2 regions of the Gottfriedia sp. S16(2024) genome follow, and region 2 is predicted to be linked to the other one. Evidence: a T-box and tRNA genes for the amino acid it is inferred to sense, from the RefSeq annotation. Region 2 holds a T-box; the other holds one or more tRNA genes.
What was found. A T-box is a leader RNA that pairs with one kind of tRNA and senses whether it is charged. The one in region 2 lies ahead of leuS (leucine--tRNA ligase), so its partner is inferred to be a tRNA-Leu.
Positions count from the first base shown of each region.

Region 1: it has a tRNA-Leu gene. The T-box ahead of leuS (leucine--tRNA ligase) is inferred to sense a tRNA for this amino acid. The anticodon was not compared.

Region 1 is NZ_JBFLUO010000001.1:1,912,498-1,915,760, reverse strand. Features, by position in the region: gene queG (tRNA epoxyqueuosine(34) reductase QueG) at 1-698, opposite strand, end outside; gene AB1282_RS09085 (hypothetical protein) at 1,190-1,486, shown strand; tRNA gene AB1282_RS09080 (tRNA-Leu) at 1,700-1,782, opposite strand; tRNA gene AB1282_RS09075 (tRNA-Leu) at 1,876-1,959, opposite strand; tRNA gene AB1282_RS09070 (tRNA-Cys) at 1,974-2,044, opposite strand; tRNA gene AB1282_RS09065 (tRNA-Gly) at 2,050-2,124, opposite strand; tRNA gene AB1282_RS09060 (tRNA-Gln) at 2,129-2,203, opposite strand; tRNA gene AB1282_RS09055 (tRNA-His) at 2,284-2,359, opposite strand; tRNA gene AB1282_RS09050 (tRNA-Trp) at 2,375-2,448, opposite strand; tRNA gene AB1282_RS09045 (tRNA-Tyr) at 2,456-2,540, opposite strand; tRNA gene AB1282_RS09040 (tRNA-Thr) at 2,551-2,623, opposite strand; tRNA gene AB1282_RS09035 (tRNA-Phe) at 2,660-2,735, opposite strand; tRNA gene AB1282_RS09030 (tRNA-Asp) at 2,744-2,819, opposite strand; tRNA gene AB1282_RS09025 (tRNA-Met) at 2,823-2,899, opposite strand; tRNA gene AB1282_RS09020 (tRNA-Val) at 3,079-3,154, opposite strand; tRNA gene AB1282_RS09015 (tRNA-Glu) at 3,164-3,238, opposite strand; tRNA gene AB1282_RS09010 (tRNA-Ser) at 3,262-3,263, opposite strand, start outside.
Region 2 is NZ_JBFLUO010000001.1:359,164-362,426, reverse strand. Features, by position in the region: gene AB1282_RS01880 (MDR family MFS transporter) at 1-1,191, shown strand, start outside; T-box leader at 1,257-1,473, shown strand; gene leuS (leucine--tRNA ligase) at 1,549-3,263, shown strand, end outside.

The sequences.
Region 1 (3,263 bases), 1.6 Mb from region 2:
AACTCTTTTCGAAACTCAACAGGAATCATTTCTTTTGATTGGGTTAAAAATGCAATACAATTTTTAGCATTTAATTGACCTGGAGAAACAATAGCGCTTGTCGGACAAACATCAAGGCATTTTGTACACTCTCCACACTGTTCCTCAATAGGCGAATCTGGTTCAAAAGGTAATGAGGTAATCATTTCCCCTAAATAGACATAGGAACCGAATTCTGGGGTAATGATTGAACAATTTTTAGCACTCCAACCTATACCTGCTCGCTCAGCTACAGCTCGATCTACTAGCTCTCCAGTATCGACCATCGACTGAACCTTTGCATTTGGATAATGTAATAAAATAAATGACTCAAGCTGAAGTAATTTCTTTTTTACAACTACATGGTAATCTTCCCCCCATGAAGCCCTACAAAAGATACCTCTTGTAGATCCTTTTTTACTTTTAGGAGGATTTTTCATTTTAGATGGATAAGCTAGAGCAATTGCAATTATTGAATTAGATTCTGTCATAATTTTTCTTGCATCTACTCTTCGTTCAATATCCTTTGTCTCAAAACCCGATTGGTAATTTAATTCCTGCTGCTTATATAAACGATTTTTTAATGTTAAAAACGGATCAACAGTTGTAAATCCAATCTTATCTATTCCAATTTCTTTACTATATAAAATCAATTCTTTTTGAAATTCTTTTATATTCACAAGAATCACCTAACTGCCTGTTAATTTACAAATTATATTTTCTATTCTAGTCAGAAAATTATTTCTTTATTTAATTATGACACAAAATCCTTTAATAATAGACTTTTTAATATAAAAAAACGCAATGTATCGTTCTTCGAATGAATCAATACACTGCGTTGTTATCAAGTTATAAGTGCTTATCTACTAATACAAATGTAATATGTATTTAGTAGGTTTTTAATGAACTTGTAATTAAATTTATCATAAATATGTCATAAATTCAAGAATAAAATCATTTTTTGTCGAAAGTGTTCTAGCATGGTTAAGCTTAGAATATGGAAAGGTCGAGAATAGAAAATGTCTAAATTAGTAAGCTCAATAATCATCAGAACTTTATTAATTAGCTAATAGCAGAGTGTATTGAAAGATTTGTAGAAATTTGAATAAAGGTATAATTTATTTTCTCATAGAATTCTTCTTTATAGGTTAAATATAGGAGGAGAATAACTATGACAGATCCTTTGGTAAATGAAGAAAAAAATCCTTTGGTCGAAAGTTTCGAAGGTGTCTGTAGTTTGATTGAAGAAACAAACGACAGAATTGATTTTACACAAGATACCCTTAAGGAACTTGATCGATACAATAACGAGAAATTAAAAGATGCAAAACAATTTACTATTAAAGTAGCTGCTGCAAGCTTACTAATAGCAACAACAGGATTAGTCGTTACTTTAGCAAATAAAAGAAAACCAAAACAGTTTGATTGGCTTGCTGCAAAGCAAAAACGTAAATATGTAAAAATGTAATGAAGAGCATTTCTAAATGAAGAATAGCCCCTTAAAGAAAGGCAGTGACTATAATGGTCGTTGCCTTTCTTTATGATAATCGTATGAAGATAATTTTTTAATGCTCGATGAAGATAAAGAATATATAAACCCTATTCTATTCCTTACCTTTTACTATATAAACAAAAAAAAGGATTCTGCATCTCTGCAAAATCCTCTTCCCTGATTTCAATATAGCGGTGACAGGACTTGAACCTGCACATCCGTGAAGATACCTGATTTTGAGTCAGGCGTGTCTGCCATTCCACCACACCGCCAAAAAGTTATAAAATAATTATAATATAGGAAGGACTAATTGTCCAATCAAATCTGAAATTAAAAACCTCTTACTTTTGTAAGAGGTTTAATGATACCGAGGGCCGGACTCGAACCGGCACGGGGTCAACCCCCGCAGGATTTTAAGTCCTGTGTGTCTGCCATTCCACCACCCCGGCAGAAGTAAATTAAAAGGCGGTAACCGGATTTGAACCGATGATAAAGGTTTTGCAGACCTCTGCCTTACCACTTGGCTATACCGCCATATTTGGAGCGGAAGACGGGGTTCGAACCCGCGACCCCAACCTTGGCAAGGTTGTATTCTACCACTGAACTACTTCCGCATAATGGCTGGGCTACCTGGATTCGAACCAGGGCATGACGGAATCAAAATCCGTTGCCTTACCGCTTGGCTATAGCCCATTAATTAAGAACTTTATATACTATATTCAGTTTATTATAAATAATATTACTCACTTGAGTAATCCTTACAATAATTTAAATGGGGCGACCGATGGGAATCGAACCCACGAGTGTCGGAACCACAATCCGATGCGTTAACCACTTCGCCACGACCGCCATTATTGAATTATTTGGCAGGGGCAGTAGGAATCGAACCCACACCAAAGGTTTTGGAGACCTCTATTCTACCGTTAAACTATGCCCCTATAAAAATGGTGGAGGGGGACGGATTCGAACCGCCGAACCCACAGGGAGCGGATTTACAGTCCGCCGCGTTTAGCCACTTCGCTACCCCTCCGGTTAAAGAGTGCCGACTAGAGGACTTGAACCCCCAACCTACTGATTACAAGTCAGTTGCTCTACCAATTGAGCTAAGTCGGCTTAATAATAATTGCTTGCTATATATTTTATTTAAGATGGTGGCTCGGGACGGAATCGAACCGCCGACACGAGGATTTTCAGTCCTCTGCTCTACCGACTGAGCTACCGAGCCAACTTAAATGGCGGTCCCGACCGGGATCGAACCGGCGATCTCCTGCGTGACAGGCAGGCATGTTAACCGCTACACCACGGGACCATTTGGTTGCGGGGACAGGATTTGAACCTGCGACCTTCGGGTTATGAGCCCGACGAGCTACCAGACTGCTCCACCCCGCGATAATGTGGACTCTATTATTTATAGATCCATAAACTGTATTTCGTTAAGACCATCCCAATCTCAGGATGTTATTGCAAGTAGCAGCTCGATTGGTATGCTGAAGTAATTTCTTCGAAGCATATTCGCTCGTGCTCCACCCCGCGATAATAAGATATATATATTAATTTTAATAATTAAATGGTGGAGGATGACGGGCTCGAACCGCCGACCCCCTGCTTGTAAGGCAGGTGCTCTCCCAGCTGAGCTAATCCTCCAGGATAAAATGGTGACCCGTACGGGACTCGAACCCGTGTTACCGCCGTGAAAGGGCGGTGTCTTAACCGCTTGACCAACGGGCCAGTATAATAGTGCTGAAAACATGTG
Region 2 (3,263 bases):
CTATGGTTTTTGTTAATCGGTATGATTTTAAATGTTACAGGTAATTCTTTTTTATGGCCATTCAATACAGTATACATCCATATATATTTAGGAAAGTCCTTGTCTGTTGCAGGGCTTATTTTAATGTTTAATTCATTGGCTGGTGTATTTGGTAATATGCTGGGGGGCTGGCTATTTGATAAATTTGGAGGATATAGGTCAATCCTAACTGGTATTAGTATTACGTTTTTGTCGATTTTAGGTTTGGTTATTAATCATTCTTGGACATATTACAGTTGTTTCTTCATAATATTAGGGTTTGGAGTTGGTATTGTATTTCCATCAATGTATGCAATGGTTGGAGCGGCATGGCCAGAAGGTGGACGTAAAGCTTTTAATGCAATTTATGTAGCTCAAAATCTTGGTGTTGCGATTGGTACGGCTTTAGGTGGATATGTTGCGGCTGCTAATATTAATTATATTTTCTCTGCTAATTTGCTATTATATATTGTTTTCTTCTTAGTCGCTTTATTTGGATTTAGAGATATCGGAGTACCTAAGGAAATAATAGAAACTTCTCCTGTAGAAAAAGTAGAAAAACAAAAATTTTCATTTACTCCTTCAATGAAGGCTTTGATGATTGTTTGTTGTGCGTACGTTTTATGTTGGTTAGTTTATGTACAATGGCAAACTACGATTGCTACAGAAATGCAGAATCTACACATTGGCTTAAAAAAATATAGTCTGTTATGGACTGTAAATGGTGCACTTATTGTAATAGCTCAACCAGTAATATCATCTGCTATTCGTAAATATGCGTTAAGTATGAGAAAGCAAATGTTATTTGGAATTGGATTCTTTATCGTTTCGACTATTTTTGTAAGTACTGCAGAACAGTTCTCAATGTTTATGACTGGCATGATCATTTTAACAATTGGAGAAATGTTCGTATGGCCTGCAGTACCAACAATTGCAAACATGCTTGCTCCAAAAGATCGGATAGGAATGTATCAAGGGATTGTAAATAGTGCAGCAACGGTTGGAAGAATGTTAGGACCTGTTATAGGTGGAGCACTCGTTGATACATTTAATATGAGAGTACTATTTATCATTTTAGTTGCCTTTTTATTAATAAGCATGGTTTTCTCTGTGCTCTATGAAAAATTAGCAAAAAAAGTAGTAAAAGCTGAAAATCAAACTTTTGCTTCTTAAAAATAGGCGATGTATAATTGACCTTTTTCTTTGGTTATAATAAAATGGTATAAATTAAATCTAAATGATCGGCAATGATTGGGAATAGTAGTGAATATGAAGAGGTTTAGAGAGTTGACGGCTGGTGAAAGTCAATCCATTCTATTCATGAACTCACCCATAAGCCACATTTGTGAACGGTTTTTACCAAGTAATAAATGTCGTGTTCCACGTTACGGAAACAAGTGAATGTATTTTTACATTAATTTGGGTGGTACCGCGGGAAATCCTCTCGTCCCTTTTGGGATGGGGGGATTTTTTTATTTTTAAAGCGCAAGCCACAGCCGAGCCATTTATATGAAATAAGGAGGCTATAAAATGAGTTTTAATCATCGTACTATTGAACAGAAATGGCAGAAGTATTGGTTAGAAAATAAAACGTTTAAAACAACTGACGATACAAGCAAGCCGAAATTTTATGCACTTGATATGTTCCCTTATCCATCTGGAGCGGGATTACATGTAGGTCATCCAGAAGGGTACACAGCTACTGATATCCTTTCAAGAATGAAAAGAATGCAAGGCTATAATGTACTTCATCCAATGGGTTGGGATGCATTTGGTCTACCAGCAGAACAATATGCATTAGATACAGGTAATGATCCAGCTGAGTTTACTGAAAAGAATATTAATACTTTCCGTAATCAAATTCAGGCTCTAGGATTCTCTTATGATTGGGATCGTGAAGTAAATACAACTGATCCTAATTATTACAAATGGACTCAATGGATTTTCCTAAGAATGGTTGAAAAAGGATTAGCTTATGTAGATGAAGTTCCAGTTAACTGGTGCCCAGCTCTTGGTACAGTTTTAGCTAATGAAGAAGTAATCGATGGGAAAAGTGAGCGCGGAGGACATCCGGTTGAACGTCGTCCAATGAAGCAATGGATCTTAAAAATCACAGCTTATGCTGATCGTTTATTAGAAGATCTAGAAGAATTAGATTGGCCTGAAAGCTTAAAAGAAATGCAACGTAACTGGATTGGCCGTTCGGAAGGTGCTGAAGTTTACTTTAATGTTGATGGATTCGATGAGAAAGTAACTGTATTTACAACTCGTCCTGATACATTATTCGGTGCAACTTATGTTGTATTAGCTCCAGAACATGATTTAGTAAGTAAAATTACTACAGTAGAGCAAAAAGAAGCTGTTGAAGCATATATCGATTCAGTTAAATCGAAAAGTGATCTAGAGCGAACTGATTTAGCGAAAGATAAATCTGGTGTATTCACAGGTGCATATGCAATAAATCCTGTAAATAACGAAAAGCTTCCAATTTGGATTGCTGATTATGTACTTGCAAGCTATGGAACTGGTGCAGTTATGGCGGTACCTGCACATGATGAGCGCGATCACGAATTTGCAGTTAAATTTAAATTACCAATCATTGAAGTTGTTGAAGGTGGAGACGTTCAAAAAGAAGCTTACGCTGGAGATGGCAAACATGTTAACTCTGATTTCTTAAACGGTTTAAATAAAGAAGAAGCACTTGGAAAAATGATTGAATGGTTAGATTCTTCAAAAGCTGGTGAGAAAAAAGTTACTTATCGTCTACGCGATTGGTTATTCTCTCGTCAAAGATATTGGGGAGAACCAATTCCAGTAATTTTCTGGGAAGATGGTACGATGACAGTTGTTCCTGATGAGGAATTACCATTAATTCTTCCAAAAGCAGAAGATATTCGCCCAAGTGGAACTGGAGAGTCACCATTAGCGAATATTGCTGATTGGGTTAATGTAGTTGATCCAGTAACAGGTAAAAAAGGAAGACGTGAAACAAATACAATGCCACAATGGGGCGGAAGCTGTTGGTATTACTTACGTTATATTGATCCAAATAATAGCGAAGCAATCGCAGATTCTGAATTACTAAAGCATTGGTTACCAGTTGATGTATACATTGGAGGAGCAGAGCATGCAGTTCTTCACTTACTATACGCTCGTTTTTGGCATAAATTCCTTTATGATTTAGGTGTAGTTCCTACAAAAGAGCCATTCCAAAAGCTATTCAACCAAGGAATGATCTTAGGGGA